4 regions of the Shewanella sp. FeAMO genome follow, and region 1 is predicted to be linked to each of the others. Evidence: predicted binding sites of a transcription regulator. Region 1 holds the regulator's gene; each other region holds the start of a gene.
The links. Region 1 encodes sigma-54, which starts transcription at its own class of promoters, with help from an activator protein. Its sites were predicted from a motif close to GTTGGCACGNNNNTNGNNT; they were not measured.

Region 1 (7,984 bases):
TGCCGCGGCGGCCGGACGCGACTTTTATATGGTTCTGGGCACCAGTTGTGCCCTGGCACTCCTGGTGCTGAGCACAGGCAAACAACGTGAACTCAAACGCTGGCACGGTGCCTTACTACTGATAAGCTTCATCGGCTATCAATACAGCCTGTTTCAATCCCACTAGCGATGAAGGGCAAAAAGACGAGAGACAACTATGGCAGAAGCTAAGCAACTGCGCCAATGGGGCCGCAGAGTAATAGATATCGAGAAACAAGCACTGGATAACCTGTACCAGTTTGTTGATTCCCCCGAGTTCGCCCAAGCCTGCGAACTGATCCTCGACTGCAGCGGCAAGGTGATAGTGATGGGGATGGGGAAATCGGGCCATATAGGCAACAAGATTTCTGCCACCCTCGCCAGCACGGGCACCCCGGCATTCTTCGTTCACCCGGGCGAAGCCAGCCACGGCGACCTGGGGGTGTTGAGTGAAAACGATATCGTATTGGCTATCTCCAACTCGGGCGAGTCCAGCGAAATTCTGACCCTGATGCCCGTCATCAAGCGCCAGGGGATCCCTATGATCTCCATGACAGGTAAGCCCGAATCCACCATGGCCAAGCTGGCGCAGCTGCATCTGTGCATCAAGGTGCCGGAAGAAGCCTGCCCGCTGGGTCTGGCGCCCACCTCCAGCACCACGGCCACTCTGGTGATGGGAGACGCCCTGGCGGTCGCCCTGTTGCAGGCCAAGGGCTTTACCAAAGATGACTTTGCCCTGTCGCATCCCGGCGGCGCTTTAGGGCGCAAGCTGCTGCTCAAGGTCAGCGATGTGATGCACAAAGGCGAAGAGCTGCCGCTGGTCACAGAAGATATCTGTATCACCGACGCCCTGTATGAGATCTCCAAGAAGGGCCTGGGCATGACCGCCGTGGTCAATCAACAGAAACAACTCGTGGGTATCTTCACCGATGGTGATTTGAGACGTGTCATAGACGCCGGAGTCAACCTGCGTACCACAAAAATCAGCGACGTCATGACCCGTGATTGCATCACCAGTGGTGACAATATCCTCGCGGCGCAGGCGCTGAAGGTGATGGACGAGAATGACATCAATGGTCTTATTGTCATCAATGGCGCCAATGAGCCGATTGGAGCACTCAATATGCTGGATATGGTCAAGGCGGGGGTTATCTGATGAGTCATCAAGGTTTCTACGGGCCCATAAGCGAAGATAACTGGCAAAGAGCCGCCAAAATCAAACTGCTTATCTGTGATGTCGACGGTGTCTTCTCCGATGGCCGCATCTATATGAGCAACAGCGGCGAAGAGCTGAAGGCCTTCCATACCCGCGATGGCTATGGGGTGCGCTCGCTGCTGTCCTGCGGCATTCAGGTGGCGGTGATCACCGGCCGCAAGTCCCAGATAGTCGAAAACCGCATGACAGCCCTGGGGGTAGACAAGATTTATCAAGGCATAGACAACAAGCTGGAGCCCTATGAGGCGCTGCTTAAGCATTATGACCTCGAGCCTGAACAAGTGGCCTATATAGGTGACGACATTGTCGACTTGCCGGTGATGAAGCAAGTTGGGCTGGCGGTTTGCGTGGCCGATGGCCATCCTTGGGTAAGGCAACACTGCCACATGGTCACTCAGATTGCCGGCGGCCATGGGGCGCTCCGGGAGCTGGCGGATCTTATCCTGCTCAGTCAGGACAAATTTGAAAATGCCCACGGAATGAGTATATGAATAGGGTCACCCTGGCCATTATTTTGTTTTTCTCCACTGCACTTATCCTTTACTGGCAGGTGCAGAACAAGCGCAACGCTCAACAGAGTGAGGCGCCTGTGGATGTGGTTAGGCCTGACTTTGTCGCCGATGACCTGCGCTCGGTCAACTTTGATGAGCAGGGCAATGTCGCCAGTAGGGTCGCCGCGGCGCACATGGAACATTATGAAGCCAGTGAAAAGACCTTCTTCAACCAACCGGTTTATCTGGTCTATCCGGACAAGGGCGAGGCACAGTGGCGCCTGTCTGCCAACGAGGGCAGGCTCAATCGCAAGAGTAACCGAGTGGTACTTGAAAATAATGTTATCATCGACGCCATTAGCCCCAATGAACCGATCCAGAGCCTGAAAACCAGTTATGTGGAGCTGGATCTGGACACCATGATCATGACCTCAGATCGCGAGATCCTGATCGAAGGCAAAGACTTTAATATCAAGGGATCCGGCCTGTACGCCGATCTCAATGCTCAGCAAGTGAAGCTGACCAGTCAGGTGAAAGGAACCTATGAAACCAAGTAAGCTTTTTATCGGTGCCCTCTTGTGCATCACAAGCCTGTCGGCAGTGGCCATTGAAGAAGATCTGCTGCAAAAAGTAGAGATCAGCGCCGCTAATCAGTTTGCCGATATCAAAAACAAGCGTGTGGTATACGGCGGGCCTGTCACAGTCACCCAGGGCAGTTTAAAACTGCTGGCCGATGAACTCACGGCTTACACAGAAGACAAGAGTGGCGAGCGGATCCTGGTGGCCAAGGGCTCACCCGCTACCTATACCCAGAAACTGGAAGACGGCCGTCTGGCCAGTGCCAAGGCCAAAGAGATCCACTACAACATAGACAGTCGTATCATGACCCTGCTGGGCCAGGCCAAAGTAGAACAAGACGGCAGCGAAGTGACCGCAGAGAAGATAGTCTACGACATCAACAAGCAGCAGCTGGAAGCGGAAAGCAGCGGCAAAGGCCAAGACAGGGTAACCACTGTTATCCAGCCGGAAAACTATCAGGATCTCAATAAGAAAGAACAGCAGCAGGAGCCGCAATGACCAGCACCCTGACGGCACAGAATCTGGCAAAGAGTTACAAGAAACGCAACGTCGTCAAAGACGTCAGCCTGTCGGTCAATACCGGCCAAATCGTGGGGCTGCTGGGCCCCAACGGGGCAGGCAAGACCACCACCTTCTATATGGTGGTTGGGTTGGTACAGAGTGACAAGGGCCGTATCTTCATTGACGACGACGAGCTGACCCTGGATCCCATGCACCTGCGTGCCCGTAAAGGCATAGGCTACCTGCCACAGGAAGCCAGTATTTTCCGCAAGCTGTCGGTGCATGACAACATCATGGCCGTGCTGCAAACCCGCAAAGAACTCAACAGCGACGAGCGCGAGGAACAACTCGAACAGTTGCTGGAAGAATTCCATATTACCCACATACGTGACAGCCTGGGGATGTCCCTCTCCGGCGGAGAACGCCGCCGAGTGGAAATCGCCCGGGCATTGGCCGCCAATCCACAGTTCATTCTGCTGGATGAGCCGTTCGCCGGTGTGGATCCCATCTCAGTTATCGATATCAAGAAAATCATCGAACAGCTTAAGTCCCGCGGTTTGGGGGTGCTGATCACAGACCACAATGTTCGCGAAACACTCGACGTTTGTGAGCGAGCCTACATAGTCAGCCATGGGCAGTTGATCGCCGAGGGCACACCCGCTGAAATCTTGGACAACCAGCAAGTGCGCGCTGTGTACTTAGGCGAACAATTCAGGCTATAGTTAGGATCATGTCATCCGGTGGCAATTCCGGGTATTATAGTTTGTTATTATTGAATTTTTTCCTTGAAAAATAACGAGTAGGGATTAGCGGTATAATGAAAGCGTCACTCCAGCTCAAACTGGGTCAACAGTTGACCATGACACCTCAGTTGCAACAGGCTATTCGCCTGCTGCAACTGTCGTCCCTTGAGCTGCAGCAGGAAATCCAGGAAGCCTTGGAAGCCAACCCTCTGTTGGAAATGGCCGAGGACAACCAGGATGACGCTATCGACGACAACCACAAGGAAAACGACGCCGGCGAGTTGAGCGCCAAGCAGGAAGATGGTTCCACGGTAGAAACCTCAGAGGCATTGAACAATGAGTCTATGCCGGATGAATTACCTATGGATACCACCTGGGACGAAGTCTTTACCGCCGCCAGCGCCTCCGGGCCGGCCATGGGCCGTGAAGATGATATGCCCTTCCAGGGTGAAACCAGCGAAGGTCTCTATGAACATCTGGAATGGCAGAAGAACCTGACCCCGTTTTCCGATACCGACGACGCCATTGCCACCGCCATTATTGATGCCATCGACGAGCAGGGCTATCTGACCCAGAGCACAGAGGAGATCCTCGAAGCCATGGGCAACCCTGAGATTGAGCTCGATGAAGTCGAGGCAGTACTCAAGCGGATCCAGCACTTCGATCCTGTCGGCATCGCCTCCAGAGATCTGCGCGAATGCCTGCTGATCCAGTTGCAACAGTTCAACGCAGACACCCCGCATCTGGCCGACGCCCGCTTGTTGATTGACGAACATCTGGATCTCATTGCCGCCCGTGATTTCCGCACCCTGATGCGCAAGACCAAGCTCAAGGAAGATCAGCTGCGTGACGCCATCAACCTGATTCAGAGCCTCAATCCCCGCCCCGGCTTGCTGGTGCAGCCGATGGACGAGGAATATGTGATCCCTGATGTCAGTGTCTGGAAGAAAAACGGCCGCTGGGTAGTAGAACTCAACCCGGACTGTATGCCCAAACTCGGGATCAATCAGCAGTATGCGGCTATGGCTCGTAGCGCCCGCAGTCAATCAGACAGCCAGTTTATTCGAGGTCATCTTCAGGAAGCCAAATGGTTTATCAAGAGCCTGGAGAGCCGCAACGACACCCTGCTCAAGGTGGCCAACTGTATAGTGCAGTTCCAGCAGGGATTTTTTGAATATGGTGAAGAGGCCATGAAACCCATGGTGCTCAACGATATTGCCGAAGCGGTCGAGATGCATGAATCGACCATCTCCAGGGTCACCACTCAAAAGTATATGCATACCCCCAGGGGAATATTTGAATTGAAGTACTTCTTCTCCAGCCATGTCGGCACCGAAGATGGCGGAGAATGCTCTTCCACGGCGATCAGGGCTTTTATCAAGAAGCTCGTGGCAGCGGAAAACCAGAAGAAGCCTTTGAGCGACAGCAAGATGGCGCAACTTCTGGCAGAACAGGGAATCAACGTTGCAAGACGCACCATAGCCAAGTATCGCGAGGCTATGATGATACCACCGTCGAACCAGCGTAAGAGTTTATAAATCCACAGTTGGAAATTGGAGGAATCTTTCTATGCAAATCAACCTGACAGGACATCATATCGAGATCACCGACTCACTGCGTGACTACGTGGAAAGTAAGTTTTCTAAACTTGAACGCCATTTCGAACAGATCAATAATGTGCACGTTGTGCTCAATGTACAAAAACTGCAACAGATAGCCGAAGCCAAGATCCACCTCACAGGCGGCGAAGTCTATGCAACTTCTGAACATGCCGACATGTATGCCGCCATCGACGTTCTGATTGATAAATTGGATCGTCAGGTCATTAAACACAAAGAAAAGCTGACAAAACACTAACGATGGAACTGAGTACCATCCTGCGGCCGGAGTGCACTACCTGTGCCACTCCGGGCAGTAAGAAAAAGGTACTGGAGCTGATTAGCGATCTCGCTAGCGCCCAGTACCCCACCCTTTCCTCTCAAGCGATTTTTGAAAGCCTTTTGGCCCGCGAAAAGATGGGGAGCACAGGTATAGGTAATGGTATTGCGATTCCGCATGGCAGACTACCGGACATTACAGAGCCGATTGCCGTGCTGGTCAAATGCGAAGAGCCTATCGCCTTCGATGCCATAGACAACCAGCCGGTGGACATACTGTTCGCCCTCCTGGTGCCCGCAGATCAATGTCAGCAACACCTGAGTACCCTATCCGCCATGGCTGAAAAGCTCAGCGATAAGGCGATACTCAAGCAGTTGCGAAAATCCAGCGACGAAACAGAACTCTATCAGGTGATCACAGGATGAAACTCGCCATAGTCTCAGGCCGCTCCGGTTCCGGAAAATCCGTTGCCCTCAGGGTACTCGAAGACCTGGGTTACTACTGTGTGGATAATCTCCCCCTGCCCATGATTGGCAGCCTGTTGGAAAACCTCCGTGGCAGCAATGATCTGGTCGCCATCAGCATAGATGTGCGCAATATGCCGGATCAGGAAAAGGTGCTGGAACAACAGTTGGCGGCCTTGCCGGAAAACACCCAACTGACCAGCTTCTTCCTCAACGCCTCTGATAAAGTGCTTCTGAAGCGCTACAGCGAAACCCGCAGACTGCACCCCCTGTCCAAGAGCAAAGTCTCACTACAGGATGCCATCAAGCTCGAAGGCAAGCTGCTGGAACCCATGTCGAAACTGGTGGATCACTACATAGACACCTCGGCGCTGAACATCTATGAACTCAGTGACACAGTGCGGGAAATTCTGCTTGGCAGTGTCGATAAAGAGCTGGTGATCAACTTCGAGTCGTTCGGCTTTAAGCATGGTATGCCTCAGGAAGCCGACTTCATGTTTGATGTGCGCTTTCTGCCCAACCCTCACTGGGAGCCGGCGCTCAGGCCACTGACCGGGCTGGATGAAGCTGTGCAGGAGTTTCTCAGCCGCCAGCCACTGGTGAACAAGTTTATCTGGCAGATAGAAAATCTGTTGGAAACCTGGCTGCCGCACCTGGAACGCAACAACCGCAGTTACCTCACCATAGCCATAGGCTGCACCGGCGGCCAGCATAGATCTGTCTATGTCGCTGAGCAGCTCGCCAAGCGTTTTGGCAACAGCAAACACAAGGTACAGGCCCGTCACCGGGAGCTGAATAATGGCAAAGGTTGAGCGGGAAGTCACCATAGTCAATAAGCTGGGCCTGCATGCCCGCGCCGCCACTAAGCTGGCGGTGCTGGCCAGCGAGTTCGAAGCCGATATCACCCTGATCCAAGGCGAGAAAAAAGCCTCGGCCGCCAGTGTGCTTGGGCTCTTGATGCTGGAAACCGGTCAAGGCAAGAGTATTCGCCTCATCGCCGAAGGCCCGGATGCCGAACCCGCGATGGACGCTATCTGCGCCCTGATCAACGCCCGTTTCGACGAAGCCAGCTAAAGCCTTAGCGCTGCACTCTTTGTTTCTATAACCCCCCTGTATTGAGGTAACATATCCTCGCTTTGCATCACAGGGGGAACTGCATGCCAATAGAAGCGCTCGACCAAGAGCTGACAGAACAACGTCTTACTCAACTAAACCAAGCTCTTGGCAGTGGTATGTTCGTGCATGTGCGCGATATGCTGCAGCGAATGACGGCTTCGGATATCGCCTTTATTCTCGAATCTTCACCGCCGCGTACCCGTCAGGTACTCTGGCAACTGGTGGATCAGGAGCAGAGCGGCGAGATCCTCGAAGAGCTGGGTGAGGATATGAAAGACCAGCTGATCAGTCTGATGAGTCCTGAGCGTTTGGCGCGAGCGACCGCGGGTATGGATACCGATGACTTGGCCTATGTGCTGCGGAGCCTTCCCGATACCCTCTACAAGCAGGTACTGCACTCCATGAGTGCCCAGGACAGGGCCAGGGTCGAACAGGCGCTCTCTTATCCGGAAGACAGCGCCGGTAGTCTGATGAACACAGATACTGTGACCCTGAGGCCTGACGTCAATGTCGATGTGGTGCTGCGTTATCTGCGCCAAAGAGGCGAATTGCCTGAAGCCACTGATACCCTCTATGTGGTGGACAGGCGCGATATATTACTCGGCGGCGTCAAGCTCTCCAGCCTGCTAACCTGTAATCCCACCGCCGGGATCCGCAGCATAATGGATCCCGAACTTGAGAGCATTCCCGTCACCATGCCGGACAATGAAGTGGCCCAACTGTTTGAACGCCACGACTGGGTCTCGGCGCCAGTGGTCGACAGCGAAGGCCATCTGCTTGGGCGGATCACCATTGATGACGTGGTGGACGTTATCCGTGAAGATGCCGAACACTCCATGATGGGTATGGCGGGGATGGACGATGATGAAGACACCTTCGGCCCCGTATTCAAGAGTGCCTTTCGCCGCTCCCTATGGCTGACCTTCAACCTGTTTGCCGCCCTGCTGGCCGCCTCGGTCAGCAATATGTTTGAAGGCA
Region 2 (7,984 bases), 1.5 Mb from region 1:
TATCTGATCTTGCTGGATCTCAATATGCCGCGGATGAATGGCCTGGAGTTTCTCAGCCATATCCGCAATGACCCTGTGCTGTCTCTCTCCGTGGTCTTTGTGTTGACCACCTCAAGCGCCGATGAAGACAAGGTTGAGGCTTATAAGCATCATGTGGCCGGCTATATGGTCAAACATGAAATAAGCGATGGTTTTTATAATATTTTCAATATGCTGGAAAGCTATTGGCGTATTGTTGAGTTGCCGGAAGCCTGAGGGATGGAAAGCATGAATCTGCTGTTGATCGATGATGATGAGATAGACAGAGCCGCTATCATCCGCGCCCTGGATCAATCGTCACTGGCGTTCAAGGTGATGGAGGCCAACTGTGCCCAGAGTGGCTTGGAGTTCGCCTGCCAGCAGCGTTTCGACGGCATACTGCTCGACTATATGTTGCCCGATGCCAATGGCCTGGAAGTATTGAGCCGCCTCAATGAATCGGCCGGAGAGCAAACCGCGGTAGTGATGATCTCCCGTTATGAAGACGACAAGCTGGCGCAGCACTGCATCGAGTTGGGGGCGCAGGATTTTCTGCTCAAGGATGAAGTCAATACCAGCCGCTTGACCCGTGCTATCCGCAATGCCAAGCAAAGGGCTTCCATGGCGTTGGCACTGCGCCAAAGCCACGAGAAACTCAAAGAGCTGGCCGAACATGATTCACTGACCAAGTTGGTCAATCGTTACGGTTTTGAGCTCTGCCTGAATCGTACCTTGAGTCAGGTCAAGCGTCATCAGGACATGCTGGCGGTGATCCTCTTGGATCTGGATGATTTCAAGGGTATCAACGACACCTTAGGGCACCAGGTGGGGGATATCCTACTGGTGGAAGTGGCCAACCGTCTCAGCGCGGCACTCAGGGAAGGGGATCTCATTGCCCGTCTCGGCGGCGATGAATTTGTAGTGCTGGTGACCGAGTCGGAGAATCGTTACTTCCCGATGGCGGTGGCCAACAGGTTACAAAGGGCCTTTGAAGAGCCTTTCCCTCTGGGGGAACATGATGTGCTTATCGGCGCCAGTATTGGCATTGCAGTGTACAGCGATTCTGTCTGTGACAGCTCTGAGCTGCTCAAGTGTGCCGACATTGCCATGTATCGCGCCAAGAAGGTGGGCCGCAACCAGATCCAGTTCTATTCCGAAGAGTTGGCCAGAGAAGTCAGGTTTCGCAACCGCATCGAAATGGGCCTGAGAACCGCGCTGGAGCGGGATGAATTCAGGGTCTTTTATCAGGGGAAATTCGATGCGATTTCCGGTGAGCTATTGGGCATGGAGGTCTTGCTGCGCTGGCAACATCCTGAAGATGGCCTGCTGGCGCCGGACAGTTTCCTGCCGATAGCCGAAGAGATAGGCCTGGTAGATGAGATAGGCGAGTGGGTGTTGGCACAGGCCTGCGCGCAAACCGTCAAGTGGCTGGCCATGCTGGCTCCGGTAGGCAAGCAGTTATCTGTGGCGGTTAACCTGTCACCGTCGCAGATCATTCGTGAAACCCTGTATCAGACCATAGTCAGGGTATTGCAGCAAACCGGGCTGCCGGCTTCGCTGCTGGAGTTGGAGCTCACCGAAAATGCCTTGATAGAGGAACCGCTGGAACTGGCCAAGGTACTGGAGCGGATAGCTGCACTGGGGGTTGTTTTCTCTCTGGATGATTTTGGCACCGGCTTTTCATCCCTCGAGCACATCAAGTACTTTCCCATCAATGTGCTGAAAATCGACAAGAGTTTTGTGGCTTCGGTCGAACAGGATGAACGCGGCAAGCGTCTGTTGTCGGCCTTGATCAACTTTGCCAACGGCTTCAACGTGGTGTCAGTTGCCGAGGGCATAGAAACCGAGGCGCAGGCGCAGTTTTGCCGTGAGCGGGGCTGTAACCTGCTGCAGGGGTATCTCTATTGTCGGCCGATTCAGCCCCAGGATTTTGAAACCCAGCATATTTTACCTTTGCTGGCCGAGGGGGATGTTTGATTTTACTTGCCTATTGGCAAGGGATAGTCAAAGATGCCACTTCTTTTGCTGGGCCATAACTCTTTGGCGGATCACTCAAACATGAAAATCGGTATTCTCTCTCAATTTCCCGAGCTCTATTCTACCCGCAGGCTGGTGGAAGCCTGTGAGGGACGTGGTCATCAGGCCAGGGTGATCAATCCACTCAACTGTTATATGAACATCAACTCGGTGCAGCCCAGTATTCATCTTGAAGGTGAGGAACTCAGCGGTTTTGATGCCATTATCCCGAGGATCCATGCCAGTGTGACTTTCTATGGCTGTGCCCTGGTGCGCCAGTTCGAGATGATGGGGGTGTATGCTGCCAATGACTCTATCTCCATAGCCCGCTCAAGGGATAAGCTGCGGGCACTGCAGTTGCTTTCCCGTAAAGGGGTGGGTATGCCGGTCACAGGTTTTGCCAGCAAGCCGGATGATATTCCGGATCTCATCGCCATGGTGGGTGGTGCGCCGCTGGTGATAAAGCTTTTGGAAGGCACCCAGGGGATAGGCGTGGTGCTGGCCGAAACCAAAAAGGCCGCCGAGAGCGTTATTGAAGCCTTTCTGGGGCTTAAGGCCAATATTCTGGTGCAGGAATATATCAAAGAAGCCAACGGCAGTGATATCCGCTGCTTTGTGGTGGGCGACAAGGTGGTTGCAGCCATGAAGCGTCAGGGCCCGGAGGGGGATTTTCGCTCCAATCTGCATTTGGGCGGCAGCGCCGAGAAAATCAAGATTACCCCTCAGGAGCGCAAGACAGCCATTGATGCGGTCAAGGCGATGGGGCTGGCCGTTGCCGGGGTGGATATTCTTCGCTCCGAGCGTGGCGCCTTGGTGCTTGAAGTCAATTCAGCTCCGGGTATTGAAGGTATAGAGTTGACCACAGGTATCAAGGTGGCCGAGCCGATAGTGGAGCATATCGAAAAAATGGTTGCCGCCCGTAAACGCAATCGTCCTGTCATCGCCTGATTGCGCCTCGGGCTTTCCCATCCTTAGAATTCGAACTCATAGACATAGCTGAGCACTATCTTGGCATCGTCGTCCGGCAGATCCGTATCGGCCACCATAAAGGAGACTGAGCCTATGCCGGTTTCCTTGCTGATGGCCAAGTGGTAGTCGGCGTAGTCGGAAACCCCGAACCAACTCTGCACCACATCACCGTCTGAATAACCATAGTGTGCCGTCAGCGTCACGGTTTCCGTGATGGGATAGCTGAAACCGGCATGGATATAGCTCAAATCCTTGTTATCCAGTGGCGCAGCGGCCACGTCATCACCGGCGTTAACCACCTTGGCATAACCCAACTCAAACCACTTCCAGCTGAGAGTCAGCGCCAGCTCACCAAAGTCGATATCGCCTTCGGCATCCGGGTAGCCATAGTAGAGATAGCTGATGTCATAGCCAAAGTCTTCGCCTATGCTGCCGGAGTAACCACCGTAAAAATCGAGCTCGTAACTGGTATCGTCACCAAAGTCGACATTGGAGGCCCAGGTTCCCAGGTAAAAACCCGAGTCGTGGCTATAGTCTATACCGCCTTGAACGGCGACAGAGTCATCCGTCTGGGTGGTGCCGCGCCACAGATAGTTGGAGGCGGCACCTATATTCCCCGATACAGCGGCCTGGGCTTCGCCGGCCACCAACAACAGACCTGCAATAACTGACAGTGAAAACTTGGTGTGTTTCATTCTCATCCCCTCGATGGTTTGGGTTCTGGAGCCGGGCAAGCTTGACCGGTGCAGATACTCGTTATTGTCTGTGCGGAATGAGCGAATCCTGTGCCAAGTTTAAATAGGCATTAAATACATGTGGTTAGCTTTTGAGTGTGAGGTAGGTTAAGGAAATGTTGCATTTCGCTGGGGCGGGCTGCACTTTTTTTGTGCAATGGAGTGTTGGGAACCTCAGGCAATAAAAAACGCCTCAAGATGAGGCGCTTTCATCTGTGAAAAGCGGCTTAGTTGACGCTGTCACGCAGTGCCTTGCCGGCCTTGAACTTGGGAATAGTGGCGGCAGGGATTTGGATCTCTTTACCGGTTTGCGGGTTACGACCAGTGCGGGCTGCACGGGTTGAAGTTTCGAAAGAGCCAAAGCCTACGATGGAGATTTTAGTTCCTTCTTTCATGGCATCGGTCACTGCTACTTCGAACGACTTGAGTGCGCGGGCAGCTTCTGCCTTGGACAGGTTGGCGTGTTCTGCCATTTTAGCGATCAGTTCAGTTTTGTTCATCTGGAGCGTCTCTTCTTTCCGTCGATAAGTTATTATTGCCCATCTAACATGCCATAAGGTTTTTGGCTTGAAAAGGCCTTTCAGCGGGCTTCTTGGGCTTTATCCGCTATTTTTTAACCAAAAAGACACAAAATTGTGAGCCGGTCGCCGATTTCCTTAAATTCAGTGCGATCTAGTCAGACTTTTCCTGCTGCAAAAAGCGCTTGGTCCTGCCGGAAAAAGCCACCCAATACTGGAATAACAGCAAGGCCAGCAACACAGCCGCCAGCGGCAGCAAGGGGATATTTCGCCCTGCCAGCTCCAGTTTGACATCCTGCGGCGTAATCTGCAGTGCAACCAAAGCCGTAGTGGCAAATGCCATGAGTCCCAGAGTCTGAATAAAGAGATAGATACGCAATGCCCACAATGACCAGGATGTGCGCGTTACTATGCCTACCAATACAGGGATGACTCCCAAGGTAAACAGATCCACAGCGCCGGTGCTGATGGTGCGCCACAGTGCTACCACAGCCAGTACCAGGTAGAGGATACAAAGCAGTACCAATGGTATTGGTCTTGAAATGGACATAAATGACTCCTGTGAGAAATTGGCCTAAGTCTATGGAAAGCCCTGGGGGGAGTCCAGCCGGATTTTAATCGCTTTTTGCGGTAAAATAACCGCCGACATTTTTGGCAGGATAACACTCAATGACAGAAGAGCAGTTTTGGGGGCTGGTCAGCCGCGACTATCCCGAACAGGACCAACAACAACTCCAGGCGCGTTTGACCGAAAAACTGCAAGACTTGAGCGATGATGAGCTGGCAGAGTTTGATAAACACTTTGCCCGGCAGCTCAGGCTGAGTTACAGCTGGGATCTCTGGGGAGCTGCTTACATCATCGCCGGAGTCGATTCAGATTATGGCTTTGCCGAGTTTCGCAACTTCCTGGTGACTCTGGGTAAGGAGCGTTATCAGGCGGCCTGCAATGCAGCGGATTCGCTGGGGGAACTGGAAGTTTGGCCGCAGCTGAATGGCTATGCTTATCCTTTTGTTGAGGAGATAGATCTGCTGGCCGGCCAGCTATACGAGACCCGTACCGGGAAAGAGTTGCCTTTTGTGCCTTCGGGGCTGAGTCAGCCCAAGGGTAAGCGTTTCAACGATCAACCCAAGGCACTGCGCAAGCTTTACCCCAAGCTCAGCGCCCGTTTCCCTTTCTAAGCAGGCTTAGTCGTTGCGCATCTGTTCACACTGAAAGCCCTGACGGCGGGAGTCGAAGCGGCAGTAGCTGCCACACTCCCAAGGAGCCCCCTCCGCGGCCTGGGACTTCTCGATGGCAAACGCCTTACAGCTGGCATAGTCGCCAAAATCGTCCTCTTTGATATAACGCCCCGAATCGAAGCCATGGGTATAAATGAAGGCGCTCCAGGTTTCCGGCCCCTTGGGTTTGGCATCCTGATTGATGGCGACGAGAACAATTCCCAGGGCGGTAAATAGTCCCAAGGTAATCAGCAAAGACGGCGAGAATTTCACTGGCGCTCCTGTTGTGACTGGTTTTTTTAGCTCTGCTATTAGATTACTTCCTCGGGCCTGACTCAAGCAGCCTTGTGTTAAAGCTTGTTGGTGCTGCTACAAATTGATACTCAGGTTAACGCATTTTTGTGGGTGGCTATGAAAAATAACAAAATAAAATAATCACTTATAACAGGATGATGTTCGCATATTAGTTTTGCGTTAAGCCCGGATTCAGGTTAAATTTTATACTCTGAGTTTGAACCAAATGCATACTGACATTCGCTCCCAAAGGAGGCTGATATGAAAATCAGATATCTGTTACTTGCAGCAGCCCTGACCTCTGGCTCGGCGCTGGCGGCCGACAAGGTCGATGAAAACCCGGTTACCGAGTCGGGTAAGGTAAAAATTGAGTGGCAGTCACCCAAGGATTTTCGGGACATCAAGTCTGCCAGCGAGCTGCAATCCCGTTACGAAAAACGTCTGTTCGAGACCTTGACCAAAGCCTTGGATAAAGACGTTTCCTCATCTCTAAAAGACAACCAAAAGCTGGAACTGACAGTCACAGATGTGGATTTGGCCGGCGATGTGCGGCCTACCTTTGGCGCTACCGCCAACGATATACGTGTAGTCAAGAACGTTTACCCGCCCAAGATCAGCTTCAGTTATCGATTGTTGGAAGGCGATCAGGTGGTCGTTGCCGGCGATGAAAAGCTGACTGATATGCAGTTTCTCGACCATGTAGATAGAATTAACAGCGACAGCTTCCGTTATGAAGAAAGAATGCTGAAAGACTGGTTCCAGAAAACACTCAAGCCTAAACTCTAAGCCGTCCTCGGCATCTCCAGCAAGCACAGCCCTTGGGTGCTGTGCTTGGCCTGTTTTTTTGCCAGTGCACACAAGCGGGACAACTCATGCTCGCTGGCGTCCAGACTCAATGGCGGTGGCAGTATTCCGACGCTGAGGCGCAGTAGCGGTTGAAGGCATTCCTGCCCTTGTCTGTCCTGTGCAAACAAGTGTTGTCTTTGCCAGTGCTCGTCACTGAAAAACTGCCTCTTGCCCTGTTCAAACTCTGCCAATATTTGCTGACAAACCCCGAGCAGTTGCGGCTCTGTGCCTATCATTACGAAATCATCCCCACCCACGTGGCCGATAAATTGCGCCTTGCCGTATTGTCTGAGCAGGCCGGCGACTGCCCTTATCACTTCATCACCGCGACTGAAGCCGTAGATGTCGTTATAGGGTTTGAAATGGCATAGATCAAAATAGGCCAGATAGAAATGCTGTCGCAGTTTGCGCAGCCGTTGCAGCTCTTCCTGAATGGGCACATTCCCGGGCAATTCAGTCAATGGGTTGGCGTGGCGCGCCGTCTGTATTCTGTGTTCAGTGATGCGTTGCAGCAGCTCGCGGGTATGGCCCAGACCGATGAAGTCGCCCTGACGCAGAATAATGAATTCCTGCGCTATTTCGGTACCAGGCTTGGCGGTGAGTTTTTGACTCACCCGCGACAGCGGCGTGGCCGCATCGACCATAAGCACATCTTTGTCCATGAGCTCTGTGACCGCTTGGTGCTCATGAAGGGCGCGGCCATAGGGCCGGGAAAACAGCTCCATCAGTCGATGGCGATAAACCAGCCCCAAGGGTTGTTTCTGCTCCAGAACTACTATGCACTGAAGCTCCGGCTGGGAGAGAAAGCGTTCGCTCAACTGCTTGAGTTCGGTATCAGAGCAGCAGGTTTGCGCCTGATGGCACAGGCTCTCTGCTGCCTCGTTGTATCTCGGTTGTTCCTGCTGACGAATGGCGAGATAGCGAGTTTGCAGTTGCCTATCAGGTTGCGCCTCGGGTCTGCCAAGCAAAAAGCCCTGACAATAGGTGATCCCGAGCTGACGCAGTATCGTCAGCTCGGCTTCTGTCTCTATGCCCTCGGCGATGACTTTACAGGTCAGGCTTTGGCACAGTTCTATGATGGAGCGGACAAACTCCTGTTTAACCGGAAACTTATCTATCTGATGGATAAAGTGGCGATCAATTTTGACATAGTCGGGCGAGAGTTCTGACCAGAGGCGCAGGCCTGAGTAGCCGGCGCCAAGGTCGTCGAGTGCGGTCAGAAACCCTTGATTGCGGTAGTGATCTAGACAAGCTTTGAGCTGATCTATGTCATCGGCCGGGTATTGTTCCGACAGCTCTATGACCACATTGGATGGTGCTATGCCGAACTGTTGCAAGAGTTTGAGTGTTTGTCCCTTGGGATGACTTGGA
Region 3 (7,984 bases), 1.2 Mb from region 1:
CCCCATACCGAGGTGAAGATTATCGATGAGTTCGGTGAAATAGTGCCTGTAGGTCAGCCGGGTGAGGTGTGCAGCCGAGGTTACTGTGTGATGCTGGGGTACTGGAACGATCCGGCCAAAACCCAAGCCACCATAGACAAGGATGGTTGGCTGCACTCTGGCGATCTCGGGGTGATGGACAGCGAAGGTTATGTGCAGATAGTTGGCCGCATCAAAGACATGATTATCCGGGGCGGTGAGAACATCTATCCGCGGGAGATTGAAGAGAAACTCTACACTCATCAGGATATTCAGGATGCCGCGGTATTCGGGGTACAGAGTGAAAAATACGGTGAAGAGGTGTGTGCCTGGATCAAGATGCGCCCCGGCAGTACTGTCACTGAAGATGAAATCCGTCACTTCCTGACCGAAAAGGTGGCTTATTTCAAAGTGCCACGTTACATCAAGTTTGTTGAGCAGTATCCGATGACAGTTACCGGTAAAATTCAAAAGTTCCGCATGCGTGAGCTGATGTATGAAGAGCTGCACCGGGATATCAATGGCTGAGTCATTTAAACCGCAACAGTAAAAGAGAAGCGCCGCAATGCGGCGCTTCTTTATGGTTATGAATTACTTGCCGAAAGGAACCGGCCTTGGGGTATCTTTATTGGATGGCGGCAGAATCGGCATTTCTACCTTGGGCTGTTCCCCGGTCAGCGACTTGAGGAAGGCTACCATCTCCTGAGTTTCTTTTTCGGTCAACTTCTGGCCCAGCTGGATATCCGACATGGTGTTGACCGCCTCTTCCAGGTTCCAGACGCTGCCGTCATGGAAGTAGGGGTAGGTGAGTTCAATGTTACGCAGAGTCGGCACCTTGAACACCATCTTGTCAGCTTCCTTGCCTGTGACTCCCTTGCGGCCTTCGGCAGGGTTATCCGTGTGGAAAGGTTTGATGAGTCCCATCTTCATATACATGGTGCCACCGACCGCCGGGCCATTGTGGCAAGCGACACAGCCTTTGTCCTTGAACAGCTGATAACCCGCTTTGGCTTCGGCGCTGATGGCCTTTTTGTCGCCTTCCAAATATTTGTCAAAGGCGCTGTTGGGGGTCACCAGCGTCTTTTCAAAGGCGGCAATTGCATCTGTGATCCTGTCGATATTGACCTCTTCAGAGCCGTAAACCTGCTTGAAGCGGGCACGGTAAGCCGGCATGGAGGCAACGGTTTCGGACGCCAGCTCATGAGTAAAGCCCATCTCTTTAGGGTTGGCTATAGGACCTGCGGCCTGTTCCTTGAGATCTTTGGCGCGGCCATCCCAGAACTGTGCCAACATATAATCGGCGTTCAATACGGTAGGCGAGTTGATAGGACCTTCTTGCCAGGCATGACCGATCGAGGTTGGCAGGGCGTCGACCCCTCCCATGGAAAGGTTGTGACATGAGTTACAGGAGATAAACCCGGATTTTGATAATCTGGGTTCGAAGTAAAGCATTTTCCCGAGTTCGACCTTTTCCGGCTCGGTGATTTTCACCGGCTTGATAATTTCGATAGGCTCAGCCGCCTGAGCCGCAGTCATCCCGAGGGCTGCCGTTACAGCCATGACCAGTGCTTGATATCTCATTGCTATCACCTCTAATAGGCTTACTTTGTGTGTGGTTTTTGTCTATCATAGTGATGGGATAGAGGCTTTGACAGCTGTTAATATCGATTGGCTCCATCGTTGATTTAGATGGATTTTTTGTGATGATTGCCGCGGTTTTTACCTCTTGCTTTAGCTATCTTGTCTGAATCGACTTTTCTCACATTTTCATCCTGCATCACGCTTTGGGTAAAAGTGTGCTGAGGGCGATACTTTTATCTTCCTGGCAGCGCTTATTAGAGCCTGTGGCTGACTGACATCGACAAGCTATACTCTGTTAACTTCCTGGATGCTTATGGGATTGGCCTTGGCAAACGGAGTGATACTATGGCAAGAACCTCAATCACCTTTTTCGGCCGGCCCGCGCTGTTCGTCCTCCTGTTGTTACTTTATAGTGGCAGCCCTGTGGCTCGCGCCGACACTCTGCAACTGAGCTCGCTTAATTGGCCACCCTACACTGGTCAGATGCTGGAACAACAGGGGGCTTGTGTTGCCGTGGTCAAGGCTGCTCTCGCCGCCATGGGCCATGACCTCAAAGTCAATTTCTACCCCTGGAGCAGGGCGGTTAAATTGGCAGACATGCCTGGTTCACCCTATCTTGGTTACTTTCCCGAGTATTATCACCAAAGCGATAAGTTTATTTTTTCAAAGCCCCTTGGCTTCAGTCAATTGGCACTGGTGGAACAATCCCAGCGGCCAGTGAGCTGGCAACAGTTGCAGGACTTGCAGCGTTACAAGCTCGGAGTGGTAAAGGGCTATGTTAATACCGAGAGCTTGGACCGGGCCATGGACTCAGGCCGGCAACCCTTTGAGCTGGCCAATTCCGATGAACAAAACCTTCGCAAATTAGCGGCCGCCAGAATTGATGCCGTGGTGATCGACGCCAATGTTTATCGTTACCTGCTGCGGCAAAAGGGGATGGAGGAGTTGGAAGGCAAGCTTAAACTGAATCGGCAATTGCTGGCCAGCAAGGGCTTGCTGGTGGCTTTTCGAAATTCCGAAGAGGGGCAACGTTGGCGGGATATTTTCGACCAGGGATTGGCCCGAATTGATGCCAAGAGCATATTGGAGCAACACTTAAAGTATCATTGAGTTGTCATCCAAAGCGGCTAAATTGAGCACTTTACCCCAGATGGACGGGTCTGTGACAGAAAGTGCCTATGAGCTTGAAGAGCTTGCCGAACTGGAGCATAAATACCAGCAACATTTGAACGCCAGGTCTTTGGCCCAAGTCGGCTTTGCCGGTAAGTCGCTCGATGTGCGGGCGCTGGAACTGGGGAACCCAAACGCCAGGGTGCCCACAGTGCTGTTCGTCGGCGGTGTTCACGGGGTTGAACGTATCGGCAGCCAGGTGATACTGGCGCTTCTTGGCAGCCTGTTGACCCGCTGCAGCTGGGATAAGCATCTGCAGTTGATGTTAACCCAGATACGGCTGGCGTTTGTACCTGTGTTGAATCCCATCGGCCTTATCAGGGGAACCCGCGCCAATGGCAACGGGGTCGATTTGATGCGCAATGCTCCCATAGATGCCCGCGGCTCAGTGACTTTTATGGTCGGCGGTCAACGGCTTTCCCGCCATCTTCCCTGGTATCGGGGCCGCAGCAGTCAGCTGGAAGTCGAGACCAAGGCGATTATTGACTACAGTAATGAACTTATGGCCCGCGGCAGCAGCTTGATTGTGCTCGATGCTCACTCAGGTTTTGGCCTGGTGGATCATATCTGGTTTCCCTTTGCCTGTAAGGACACGCCTTTTGCCCGCCTGGGGGAGGTGTATCATCTAAAGCAGTTGTTCGAAATGAGCTACCCCCATCATTGTCACTATCATATTGCGCCCCAAAGTCGCTTCTATCGCACCCACGGTGATATTTGGGATTATTTGGTCAGTTGTAACCCCCAAGTGCCTTTCCTGCCCTTAACGCTGGAAATGGGCTCCTGGGCCTGGGTCAAAAAGAACCCCAGGCAATTGCTGCGTTTCTCCGGTTATTTCAACCCTCAAAAGCAGCACAGGCTGCAGCGTATTTTACGGCGCCACTTTACCCTGATGCAGTTCTTGCTCGATGTGGGGTATGCTCAGGTACTGGAGCAACTGCCTGAACTTCATCGGCATCACCTGGATTATCAGGCACGAAACTTTTGGTATCCACAAGCGGCGGAGAAACCAAGTCATGACTGAGCAGCAAACCTGGGTGTTGATCCGCGGCTTGATGCGCGATAAACGTCATTGGCAGGCCTTTGCCGATAATCTGCTGGCGGCGGGGTTTAGGGTGGAGCTCATCGATCTGCCTGGAAATGGCGATAGGGTGGCGGATACCAGTCCCTGGGATATTCAGGATTATGCCGACTTTGTTGCAGATGAACTGCTGCGACGCAAGGTGGGTAAATGCCGAATATTGGCTATCTCCATGGGCGCCATGGTGGCCATGACACTTGCCGGGAAAAATGACACTGAAGCCGGCCGCCAAAAGGGATTTCAGCTTGAGGGGCTGTTATTGCTCAACAGCAGCGCCGCCGATCTTTCGCCTTGGTATCAGAGATTTCGGCTGCAAGCCCTGCTACGAGCCTTGTGCGCTAGAGTCAAAGGCGAGGGCATTCAATGGCGCGAGGCGACGATTCTTGCGCTTACCAGCCTTGCTCATGCCAAAGACAAGTCTCTGTGCCGTTTCTGGAGCCAACTGGCGCTTGAGGCCAAAACCACACTCGCCAATGGCTTGCGACAAATTGTTGCCTCGGCCCGCTTTCGCTCCCCGGCTAAGCTGTGGGTGCCGGCAACCATTGTTTATGGCTGTGATGATCGCCTGGTTTCGCCCAAGTGCAGCATTCGCCTGGCGGCCAAATATCGGCAAAAGCCGATTCCTTTTTGCCGCTGCGGGCATGATGTGGCGCTGGATAGGCCCGAGTTATTGCTGGAGTTGGTGCAGCGTTTGAGTCGACAAACGCCTTAGACTTGTTTGGGTAAAGCCTGAGCCCAGGTCGAAATCGAAGCAGATATCCGACCTGGGCTTTGTGATTAATGAGAGGCGACCACTGTCTTGCCTATGGGCGTTAAAGAGAGCAAGGCCAGTTTTAGGTGCTGAATGCCAAAAGGTATGCCTATGATGGTGACAAAGCAGGCCAGGGCGTGGGTCAGGTGGCCTATCGCCAGCCAAATCCCGAACAGCAGGAACCAGATAATGTTGCCGACCATACCCAGGGCGCCGGTGCCCAAGTCTTCGCGGCCAGAGAGCCTGTCGCGGCTGATATGTTCCTGACCGAAGGGCCAGAATGCCAGTTCACCTATGACAAAGCAGGCGCGGCCGAATGGGATACCTATGATACTGATAAAACAGAGTAAGCCGACAAACCACCAGGCCAGTCCCATGACAAAGCCGCCAAGAATAAACCAGGCAATATTAAAAATAAGACGCAAAATAGCCATTGAGTGCTCCTTTAAATGGCGGATCAGCCACACAGTTTTGCTGTAAAGCTTTGGATATTTCGATTATTAGCTAGAAGCATGCCATAATTATAACATGTTGAATAATATTGGATATTGCTATTTCTGAGCCTAGGCGAATCGCGGCGGTTGGTGATTTATACCAATAAGTAGCGATAATCATCACAGAGTGGAGCCGCAATGGATTAGCCTCCAAGCCATCACTTAGTCGGCATAAAGCCAACTGGTGCCTGTGAGGATTTGTGGCCTGAATCCTGTCCTCCTTGGCGGCAAACACATACAATAGCCATCCCTTGCACACCTTAGCCTTGAAATATATCGCCAGTGCCATGTCTTTAGCCGATTTCAAACTGGATAAAACCCCAGTTCAAGCCTTTGAGTTTCGAGGTCATCAGCTGTTTATCAAGCGCGATGATCTGCTTCATCCCAGTTTCAGTGGTAATAAGGCGCGCAAGTTCCGTTATTTCCTCGAACATGACTTTCCCGGTATCAAGCGCCTGATAGGTTATGGCTCGGCCCAGGCCAACTCACTCTACTCTATGGCGGCGCTGGCCGAACTCAAAGGTTGGCAGCTGGACTTTTATGTGGATCACCTGCCGGAATGGTTGCAGCAGCAACCCCTGGGTAACTATCGCGCCGCGTTGGAATTGGGCGCACGGGTGATTGCTGTAAAGAATACGCCCAAGGCCGAGTTGATGACCGGCATGACCCTGGAGGACTTTGTCAGGCAGCATATTGTGCCTGAGTGTGAGCACAGCCTGTTTGTTCCCGAAGGGGGGCGCTGTAGTTATGCCGAATACGGCGTGGCTCTGTTGGGCGCCGAGATTTTACAGTGGCAGCAGCAACAGGCTACCCATAACCTCAAGCTGTTTTTGCCATCGGGGACAGGTACAACAGCACTGTTTCTACAGAAGTATTTTTGTGAGCAACAGGCTGATATTGAAGTGCTGACTTGCGCCGTGGTCGGCGGAGACAGTTACCTCAAGACCCAGTTGCTTGAGTTATCGCCCGATGAGGCATTGCATCCAACTATTGTTACACCCGAACGCAAGTATCATTTTGGCAAGTGTTACCCCGAGTTTTACCAACTTTGGCAAGAGCTGGAGCAAAGCGGTATCCGCTTTGAGCTCTTGTATGATCCACTCGGCTGGCAAGTGTTGCTCGACTTCTTGCGACGTGAGGGCCACAGCCAGGTATTGTATCTGCATCAGGGGGGGCTCCTTGGCAATGAGTCCATGCTTCCCAGATACAGGCGTAAATACGGCTGATTCAGACCAGCTGGTTGCGCTTGAGGATCTTATGAGTGCGCTCAGCCAAGCGCTGCAAGGATTTGAGATCGGCAAGCCCAGGCACCTCGTCATCGAGATGGGACTCCCAAAAGCATACCTCAGTGTCCAACATCTCCAGCATTTTCTTGGAGCAACCCAGGCATTTCCCGCCGCATAGGCTGGCTTCCGGCAAGTCCAGTGGAATACAGCGCCGGATCTCGCTCAGCAATGAGCGCATCGCTTCCGTGGTATTCGGTTTAATGGAGCCGGGTTTAGTCGCTCTGCTTTTAGTGGCTGTGATGGATTGATTCAAGGCAACACCGACAGGTAAGTTTGTTAAACATCAGCTTAATTCAAGTGGAAGGGTTGGAGAATGATCTGGCGCTTGATTTACTGTTTATCGCCATTTGGTCAGGCTGCTTCCCGGGATCACGGGAAAAGGCCTTGACCAAATGTGATGTTCTACCCGATTGCTGCTGGATAACAGTCCAATCTGCCTGAGCATTCGATACAGTGAGAGGATAGGGGTATCGAGTGGGTATTTCGACAGTCTTACTTATTGGCGCTCAGCAACCACTTCATAAACTTGAGGGTTTCTGTACGCTTTGAGAAGGTTTGCTTCTTCTTGCCTTTGCTGTCGGTAAAGGCGATTGAGTTTTTGTTGATGGAAATTGAATCTACAGGGAAATTTACTGTGATTTCATGTCCGTTTACTTTGTATGACATAGGCCACACTCCTTATTTTCTGTTAGCGCCGATATTGGCGTATACAATCTTAACTATAGAAAATCCTTAGCATTTATTGCGAAAGATGCGTTGGTTGACTATTGAATGTACCCAGTTTGTCAGCCTTTATCAAGCCCCCGACAGACTGAAGTGCATACAGACACTCAGGGTGTCAGTAGAACATCAGACCATCGCCGCAGCACAGAGTTCACCACAGCTGTGTGACATTTCAATTAAACTCAGGAATTGTTAACTGAACGAATTTACTTAAGCGGCCTGGAGCGAGATGGGACGAGCTGAGGGTACCTTAATATCGTCGGCAATTATATCGACAGTTGGCTATAAGTCAAGCAGTATAAATACTGAGCCGATATATCCGGAACTACATGTTTCTGCTACTCTTTTTTGCTAAAGGTGCCAATAGCTCCCTGGTGCACTCTGGCTTGAACACAGCTTGAAGTGCTTACACCGGATGGATTGGTACCTTATCTTATAGTGGCAAGGAGCGCGTTAATGAATAGAGTGTTGATTGGCATAGGATTATTTATTCTGTTGCTCTGGCCTGGGTTGTGTCCGGCGGCCGAACCTGCACCGGAAACGCCAAGCGAGCAAAGTGCTGCAGCGGCTTATGAGTATCGCGACCCCTTGTTCAGGGATACCCCCAGAGGCGCCCTGCAGGGCTTTATGCAATACGCCAGAGAGGGGGATTACCAAACCGCGGCCGAGTATCTGGATCTGCGTTTTCTTCCCACCGGCATGACAGCGGAGCAGGGGCCGCTCTATGCCAGGCAGTTGCTGGCGATTATCGAGCGTAATCTCTGGCTCAACCCGCAAGAGCTGGATGATACCCCGGAGGGCAAAACCGACGACAAGCTGCCCGCCTATCGGGAGGGATTTGCCCGTTTGGAAGCCGAAAAAAAGGCCTATCAGCTCCTGTTGC
Region 4 (7,984 bases), 1.7 Mb from region 1:
GGCAAAGAACACTAGCCCGGTAGCTTTACCCTGCCGGGTTGTGGACGGCAACGGGTAGCCAATGTTGGCAATCGACTTCAATCTCAAAGAGGCAAGCTTATCGCCAACTTCGTAGCCTGAAGCTTTTTCGGCAACAGTGCCGCTGAGCGGCGCCTTGTTTTCACCTTTGTCTGCGATAACCGCTTCCAACGCCTGATGAAACGCCTCATCATCCTGATGCCCCACATACGCAATACGGCCACTCCTATCAACCAAAAAGTGCTGCGGGGTTACCCTTAGCTTAAACGCCCTGGCCAGAGTGCCATCGTCTATGGTCACCGGCATGTTCAAACCGGCCTGTTTCACAAAAGTCCCGACGGAATTGATGTCATCACTGATACCGGTATTCACGGCGATCACTTGCAACTTCTCACCGTACTGCTGATAAATTTTTTCAAACCCCGGCATTTGCTGGCGACATGGAACACACCAAGTTGCCCAAAACTTGATGTATACAGGCTTGCTGCCATACAGCTGTTGTAGATTGAGCGTTTCTCCGGTCAGAGTGGTCAGCACTCGCTGCGGCGCCGGTGTGCCAATGAGTTCGCTACCGGCGAGTTTGGCCCTTCTTTCCCCTTCGGAGGCAAAATCATCCTCCGCCAAGGCCTGCCCTCCAAACACAATAGACAGAAGCTGGGTTAAAAGACCCACAATCAATAACTTGGATAGCTTAGGGGGTAAATGCGTCATGCTGTATTCCCATATCAGGTAATGGCTAAATGAAGGCCGTGAGGACCAAGGAGGTTTACCTGACTGAGATACAAAGTCACCTTGAATTGGTTACGCAATGAAATGCCAGGTATCACGGCTGCTGGAATATTAGCTAATGATGGGAAATGCGAATTGTAGATTTTCGACATTTCATTAAGATGCAGTGAGGGTTACCGTGTTTTTGCCCAGCCGAGCTTTGATATACCCGCCCCCAGTTGATAGAGCACAGTAATATGTCGACATTGCCACATCTTGGTTTTCAGCGTTATCAGCCCTGTGCTCTACTGCGGCCTTATATCAGTTGTTACTGGCAGATTTTTAGACCAGCCGGTCCTGAATCACTATCGACAGAATTTATGCATCCCGAAGGAGGCACAGGCATCATCTTCAATTTTGGCGCCCCGATGCACTTTGATGGCTTGCTGCATAAATCGCTGTGCCTGGTGACGGGGCCCACAAGGCAAAGTACCAGATTGGAGTTGTCAGGTCAGGTAGATGCTTTGGGGATCCGCTTCTGGCCTGGCAGCGGACGCGCATTTTTAAAATCCCCCCTTTCGGAAATCTTGGGGCAAACCCTGACACCGGCCGACCTGTCTTTGGCGCTGCTCAGCGATGAACTGGCGCAGCGCCTGGCCTTACTGGCAACAGCGCCGGAACGCATTGCGCTTCTGGAAACCAGGCTGATGCAATATCTGGCAGGTCATGAATCATTGGCCAAGGCAATGGAGCCGAGGATGAAATATGCACTGCACTGGATAACGGCCCAAAACGGCCAGGGAGAGATCCGCAACTTATTGACCAAGATAGATATCAGCCAACGCCAACTCGAACGTTTGTTCCAGCAAAACTTAGGCATGTCTCCCAAGAATTACAGTATCTTGCAGCGCACAGCCTTCGCCCGGGAACTACTCAAGCAGGAAACAGATAAGTCTCTTACAGAGATAGGCTATCACGCCGGCTTTTATGACCAAGCCCATTTCATTCGAGAATTCAAACAGGTGATAGGCATTACCCCTGGAAGTTATAGAAGCAAGGCCCTACAGGGGCGATAGCACTGAAACCACCACATTTTGATAGCACTAATGAACTCAAGACTGTACATCTCCATCGATAAGATTTCCCTGTTTATATGTTAATATTCCAGTCGACGTCCTGAAATGGTGTTTCAGGAGTACCGTCAGGCTGGATATGCGGGTGTGACTCTTCAAAGTCGAGCTGTCGCCAAAATGCAAAAAATTGTTCAAAAGACTATGAAGGAAGTACTTTTTGTTTTTTATCATACTATTATCATGTCTATTCTTTAAAGAGTCCGGCATCAACACTTATGCAGTTTCGCAAGATCTTGTCAAAATTAACAATGAATTAATCGATTCAAACAAAGTGAATGGCGATATATTTTTTGATATAAGAAACTCATCTGAACCTTACATAAGGAGTTTAATGAAAAAACACAGCATTAAACGAATTACTTTTAGTAAAATTAACCAAAGGATATCTATACGGTATTCTTTTGGCGGATGGGCGAGTTGGTTAATGCCCTATCGTTATTACTTATTTAACTCCGACGGATACACTGAAGAGTATCAAGTTAAGTCTGTTAGACAATCAGTGAAAGATGAAACCGAAGAGTTTTATCATTTCTGCCAAAAGTTAGAATATGAAAACTGGTTCTATTGTGAATCTCAATCGTAGAAAGCATACATTAATGATATTTTTACAAAAAACTAAGTCAGTTCACCCCTTTACTTACTCCTCGAATTAATGGTGCATACAAAAACTCCATCAGTCGGCGGGTACCCGTTTTAACCTCTACCATGACTGACATGCCAGGCTTTAACTTAACCCACTTGCCATCAACATTAATTTCATAAGTCACCAATGATGCTTTAAGGGGAAACAATAGACTAAGCTGTTCGTGCTCTATCGCGTCGGCTGAAATATCAGTTATAACACCATAGGGGTATCGAACGAAGGACGCAATCATACAGCACAACAAAGTTACCGTATTGGCAGTAAAGAGCCTTGGTTACTGGCAACCAACTTACCTATGGAGGTTTTCTCTTCAACCCAGGTGGTCAAGCTTTATGCCAGACGGATGCAAGGAGAAGAAATCTTTCGCGACCTCAAACGACATGGACTCAGACAAAACTGCAACCATTGTCCAAACCGTTATGATGTGTTGCTGTTGATAGGCTTTAATGTATCGCTCTGGCTTGATAAGGAGGCGCGACAACGTCCGGAATACTCAATCACATTTCCGCAGGCCCTAGGGTGAATTTCTTAAACGGGTTAACACTTTTGGGAGACCCGAATTATGAGGGGATCCTCCAGCGTCAGATTAACAGGCTAGTTGACCAATAAAATGCCAGCATAGTGAAGTGAGAAAGCCTACTAATGTGAGCGTTTGGTTGTGGGAAATTAAAGCAGAACTATGGGGTCAAGGTTGTGGGCCGGATGATATAACCACCTGAAAACAAAAAACGACCCAAGGCAGGTTTCTGTTATCTCTATGAGAGATGGTAGCAGAGGTCGGAGCGACGGAGCTGGCCTTCCAGCCGATGCGCGCGTGGCGCAATGACCGACTCAGACCTGACTCGGGGCTGAATCTGACCTGAAAACAAAAAAACCGACTCATGGTCGGTTTATGTTCTCTCTTAGAGAGATATGGTACCAGAGGTCGGACTCGAACCGACACGCTTTTAAGGGCGGGGGATTTTGAATCCCCTGTGTCTACCAATTTCACCACTCTGGCACATATAGATTGTTTCGCGACGAAGTCTCATCGGCGAGTGAACGGCATTATACCTGTGCTCACTTCAATGGCAAGCGCTTTACGAGCCTGTTTGCCAAAATCCTGATCGGTTGGACAAAATTCAGTCTGACTACTGGGCTCCGCGGGCAATTAGGAAGCTTGTGTACTCCTTGTCACTGCCCTGAATATGGTTGATAAGCCAGGATTTGAGGAAGGCCATCAATTCATCGGCAACATCTTCACCACTGGCCACTCGTTTCTGGAAATCCAGTACCTTAGCCACTAATTGCTGGTGCTTAAGCTTGTGCTGCTCGGTCTGCGGATAACCGAAACGGGCAAACAACTCCTCTTCATAGGCGAAATGATTGGCGGTGTAATCCACCAGGCCCTGTACTATGCGTTTAATCGCTTCCAGGCCATAAGCTTCTTCCAAGGTGCGGTGCAGTTCATTGATCAGGGATACCAGACGTTGGTGCTGACGATTGATCTCTTCCATGCCGAGATCCAACTGCGGCCCCCACTCAACAAAGCGATGGCGTTTCTCCAACTGTTCCATCGCCCGTTTGTCGACATGGAAGCGCCCAAGCAGGGAACTGATCTCCTGCGACATATTGAATACCTTCAGGCTGGAGAGGTTGGTACTGTGGGTCTCTTTGGCATTCTCCACCGCCACTTGTGCCATTGATGAGATATTGCTGCTGATCTCTTCGGCAACTGCCTGCTGTTGTTCCGAAGCTGCCGCTATTTGATGCGACATATCTGTAATGCTTTCAATCTGAGCCACAATTTGCCCCAATGCTTGCTGCGCCTGGTGAGCCATAGCATGGGTGGCACTGGCCTGCTCGACACTGGTGGTCATCACTTTCACGCCTTCATCGGCGCCCTGTTGCAATTGCAATATCTGTTGTTGGATCTCAACTGTAGCCGCAGACGTCCGCTGTGCCAGGCTACGGACTTCATCGGCAACCACAGCAAAACCTCGGCCATGCTCGCCGGCGCGGGCACTCTCGATAGCGGCGTTGAGCGCCAGCAGATTGGTTTGCTCTGCCACTTGGGAAATGGTGTCTATGATGGTACTTATGTTGTTGCTGTCTTCCGCCAGGCGGGCAATAACTTGCTGAGTTTGCCCAACCTGAGCCGACATATCATCTATCTGCCGCACCACCTGCCTGACAGTTTGGTCGCCACTGCGGGCCGCCTGCCTGGCTTCTTCTGCGGCATTGGCGGCACTGGCAGCATTGCGGCTGACTTCCTGCACAGTAGAAACCATCTGGGTCATGGCGGTCGCTGCCAATTCCGCTTGTTTTTCCTGCTCCTCCACTCCGATATGGGCGGCATCGCTGATGGACTTGATATCCATGGCCACACTCTTCATCGCATCTGCGGTATTGACCAAAGACAGAATGGTGCGGCCAACGTCCTCTCCCATACGGTTGATACCGTGGACCACAGAATGGAACATGCCGGCATCCTGTTCCGACAACTGATAGCTGAGATCGCCTTCTCCCAGATGACGGGCGGCATTTTCCAGGCGCTTGAGATTGGACAGCTGTCTGGCACCGAGCCAAGCCAGCACTATCAAGGCGGCCAATAGAGAAGCAAAGGCGAGATAACTGGCGCCGTGTAACAGGCTCCACAGGGGGTAAAGCAACAAGAACAACAGCGGATAAAACTGCCACTGGTTTAATATCAGTTTTAAAAGACCTCGGGATGTTTGCATCGCACGCTCCTTGCCAATGAACAATCGCAGGCCAAGCCACCCTACTCCTTTAGTGTAGTAATTAATATTAGCCTTTGATCCTATTCCCTTTAGGGAACACTTACGTTGCTCCTTAGCCGGCTAATTTAAGCAAAACATGATAAAGCTCATGTTTTAACAAGCTGATTTACCCGATTAACAACTCTGACAACATTTGTTGATCGAGATCAGCTCCGGCCGAAGCAAATTTGGTTAGTTTAGCTTTGACTTTACAAGAAAGAGGACTTCAGTGATGGCATTCTGGTTAGATCTAATGTTCGGAAACCCCATAGGTTTACTGTCGATGATAGTTATCTTCAGTACTATCGGGATCATCTCCTACATTATGTGGATGTTTATTGTAAAGTCAGCAAAGCCTTAGCTTTGATTTCCATGTTCTTTTAAATGCAATGACGTTTTTGAGTATTGCTTGGGCAGCCCTGTGGCTGCCCTCTTTTTTGCTGCCTTCAAGCAGCGTGTTTCCGCACTTGGGCAATACCATTGATAAATTGCGGTCTTGCCTTGATAAGATGCTGCAGCTCTTCCTGGCTGGGCTCACCGGATGGTAAACGCAATACTTTGCGGTTCAGATGCTTACGGGCAGCCATGGCTATCTTGTACTCGGCGGTGGGGCCTTGAATGGCGTAATGGCGTTCATTTCCCAGGCTCTCGAGTATGTGAGCCTTGAGCAGTGCCTGCACCGGCGTTTCATTTTGCGGTAGAGTCAAAACACTGGCTCCCTGCAGGAAGAACTCCCTTAACAGGGCCCGCTCGGCGGGATCCAGCAACCTGACTTTCTCTTCAATCATTTCGTTGATCCGGCGCTCACTCAAACGGCTTATCGCTTCATCCAACAAAAGATTGACGGCCAGCGCACCAATATAGGCCAAGGCCAGCAGCAGTGTCAGGCCGATATAATGGGCATTGGCTTCTACCCAGGATTCCAAATGCAACAGGGCCAGCAAGGACTTTGGCATAAACAGCAGCAATGTGGTTATCAGCAGCACCCACAGTGTCAGTTGCAATGCAGCGGCCTTGAACTTGCCCTCTTTCAATACCTCAAGTTTCAGTCTCTTCATGGCTCTATCCAGCGTCAGAAAATTGTTCCAACCGCTAATCAAGCAAAACCAGTGCCAGGATTGCTCAGTGAACTTTGCCATCAGCGGCAACAAAAAATGCCGCGAAAGTCAGATGCGAAGCTATGCTTAAAGCTATCCACAGCAAGCACTTAAGATAGTTGAAATTAATGCCCGGTTTTATGCAGCAGCTCATCAGTAGTCCCATCGGCCGCAGGCTGACTCTGGCTATTATCTTGTTCAGCTCACTGATCACTCTGGTGACCACAGGTTTGCAGTTGGTTTCCGATTACAAGGGTGACATTGGCCGAATCAACGATGAGTTTGCCAATATTGAAAAAGCCAACCTGGATGTACTGGCGGCAAGTATCTGGGTAATAGATGAAAGGCTTATCAAGACCCAACTCAACGGTCTCAACCAACTGCCGGATACCAGCTATGTGGTCATAGAAGATGACAGTGGTAAAGAATGGACCGCCGGCGAGTACAGAGACCAAGGTGTAATAGAGAAGCGCTTTCCGCTGGTGCACAAGACCAGCAGCCAGAATTTCAATGTCGGTGAGCTGAGAGTTCAAGCCGATCTCTCCAAAATCTACGACAGATTGGTGAACAAGGCCTTACTGATACTACTGGCCAATGGTATCAAGACCTTTCTGGTGGCCGGTTTCATTCTCTATCTGGTTTGGGCCACCATTACCCGGCACCTGTTGCAACTGAGTGAGTACTGCTCACAGCTCGATTTGGAGCAGGATTATCAACCACTGCAGTTTAAGCGCCGGGACAAACAGGATGAATTTACCCAGGTTGCCCTGGCCATCAATTTGATGCAGCAACAGCTGCGCGCCTCTTTCACCCAGTTGAACCGCTCCCGCTACGAACTGCAAGAAGCTCTGAGTGACAGGGAAAGACTGTTGGAACTGGAACGCAGTTATAAAGATGAGCTGGCAAGGCAGGTCAAAGAACAAACCAAAGAACTTGAACAGTCGCTGTTGGTGTTGGAACGGGCTCAACAGGTGATGGTCGAACAGCAGAAAATGGCCGCGCTCGGCGGTCTGGTATCCGGCATCGCCCATGAGATAAACACCCCGATAGGTATCTGCCTCACCGCTGCCAGCAGTCAGCTGCAGCATATCAATGAATTGGTTGAGCTGTTGCAAAACGATGGCGCTACGCTGGAAGAGCTCAATGCCATTCTCAACGAGTATCAACAGAGCTGTGAACTGATCATCAGTAATATTACCCGCGCCAGTAACCTGATCCAGAAGTTCAAGGCGATTGCTGCCGAGCAAGGCAATGACGTGCACGAACAGATGCTGCTACCCCAGGTATTGCAGGAATTTGCCGATGCTGTAGCGCTATCTTTCAAGCAATTACAGGTAGATGTGGAGATCCAGGTCGAAGCCGATCTTTGGCTTACCAGCAGCCACAGCCTGCTGAAGCAGATAGTGACCAACATACTTTCCAACGCTTATGCTCACGCCTTTGAGGGTGATACCGGCCATCAGATCAGCATCAGCGCACAACAGCAGGGTCAAGAACTACAGCTGGATATCGAAGACAATGGCAAGGGAATCGCCCCCGAGATTGCCGGCCAGATCTTTGAGCCCTTCTTTACCACCAGCAGACGAACCGGCGCCACCGGGCTTGGATTGGCGGCGGCCTTCAATG

Region 2: ACWAU4_RS02850 (TorF family putative porin) is a predicted target of sigma-54. The motif match lies at 3,778-3,796, and genes of this name have one in related genera.
Region 3: ACWAU4_RS13335 (YccF domain-containing protein) is a predicted target of sigma-54. The motif match lies at 5,100-5,118, and genes of this name have one in related genera.
Region 4: ACWAU4_RS03855 (superinfection exclusion B family protein) is a predicted target of sigma-54. The motif match lies at 6,360-6,378, and genes of this name have one in related genera.

What each region holds. Positions count from the first base shown of each region.
Region 1 covers NZ_CM132201.1:4,118,159-4,126,142, forward strand. The annotation lists gene ACWAU4_RS18510 (calcium/sodium antiporter) at 1-166, shown strand, start outside; gene ACWAU4_RS18515 (KpsF/GutQ family sugar-phosphate isomerase) at 197-1,174, shown strand; gene kdsC (3-deoxy-manno-octulosonate-8-phosphatase KdsC) at 1,174-1,725, shown strand; gene lptC (LPS export ABC transporter periplasmic protein LptC) at 1,722-2,282, shown strand; gene lptA (lipopolysaccharide transport periplasmic protein LptA) at 2,269-2,802, shown strand; gene lptB (LPS export ABC transporter ATP-binding protein) at 2,799-3,527, shown strand; gene ACWAU4_RS18540 (RNA polymerase factor sigma-54) at 3,623-5,086, shown strand; gene hpf (ribosome hibernation promoting factor) at 5,118-5,405, shown strand; gene ptsN (PTS IIA-like nitrogen regulatory protein PtsN) at 5,408-5,851, shown strand; gene rapZ (RNase adapter RapZ) at 5,848-6,702, shown strand; gene ACWAU4_RS18560 (HPr family phosphocarrier protein) at 6,689-6,964, shown strand; gene mgtE (magnesium transporter) at 7,048-7,984, shown strand, end outside.
Region 2 covers NZ_CM132201.1:623,494-631,477, forward strand. The annotation lists gene ACWAU4_RS02835 (response regulator) at 1-255, shown strand, start outside; gene ACWAU4_RS02840 (putative bifunctional diguanylate cyclase/phosphodiesterase) at 268-1,995, shown strand; gene rimK (30S ribosomal protein S6--L-glutamate ligase) at 2,077-2,982, shown strand; gene ACWAU4_RS02850 (TorF family putative porin) at 3,006-3,698, opposite strand; gene ACWAU4_RS02855 (HU family DNA-binding protein) at 3,965-4,237, opposite strand; gene ACWAU4_RS02860 (hypothetical protein) at 4,410-4,805, opposite strand; gene ACWAU4_RS02865 (DUF4240 domain-containing protein) at 4,925-5,434, shown strand; gene ACWAU4_RS02870 (hypothetical protein) at 5,441-5,746, opposite strand; gene ACWAU4_RS02875 (DUF3016 domain-containing protein) at 6,029-6,553, shown strand; gene ACWAU4_RS02880 (GGDEF domain-containing protein) at 6,550-7,984, opposite strand, start outside.
Region 3 covers NZ_CM132201.1:2,955,033-2,963,016, reverse strand. The annotation lists gene ACWAU4_RS13360 (AMP-binding protein) at 1-546, shown strand, start outside; gene ACWAU4_RS13355 (cytochrome-c peroxidase) at 610-1,599, opposite strand; gene ACWAU4_RS13350 (substrate-binding periplasmic protein) at 1,945-2,709, shown strand; gene ACWAU4_RS13345 (DUF2817 domain-containing protein) at 2,762-3,790, shown strand; gene ACWAU4_RS13340 (alpha/beta fold hydrolase) at 3,783-4,559, shown strand; gene ACWAU4_RS13335 (YccF domain-containing protein) at 4,625-5,032, opposite strand; gene ACWAU4_RS13330 (1-aminocyclopropane-1-carboxylate deaminase/D-cysteine desulfhydrase) at 5,344-6,318, shown strand; gene ACWAU4_RS13325 (hypothetical protein) at 6,320-6,556, opposite strand; gene ACWAU4_RS13320 (hypothetical protein) at 6,871-7,044, opposite strand; gene ACWAU4_RS13315 (mechanosensitive ion channel family protein) at 7,558-7,984, shown strand, end outside.
Region 4 covers NZ_CM132201.1:851,018-859,001, reverse strand. The annotation lists gene ACWAU4_RS03885 (redoxin domain-containing protein) at 1-729, opposite strand, end outside; gene ACWAU4_RS03880 (helix-turn-helix domain-containing protein) at 984-1,802, shown strand; partial or broken gene ACWAU4_RS03875 (transposase) at 2,714-3,068, shown strand; tRNA gene ACWAU4_RS03870 (tRNA-Leu) at 3,416-3,502, opposite strand; gene ACWAU4_RS03865 (bacteriohemerythrin) at 3,633-5,222, opposite strand; gene ACWAU4_RS03860 (DUF3149 domain-containing protein) at 5,494-5,622, shown strand; gene ACWAU4_RS03855 (superinfection exclusion B family protein) at 5,708-6,319, opposite strand; gene ACWAU4_RS03850 (sensor histidine kinase) at 6,487-7,984, shown strand, end outside.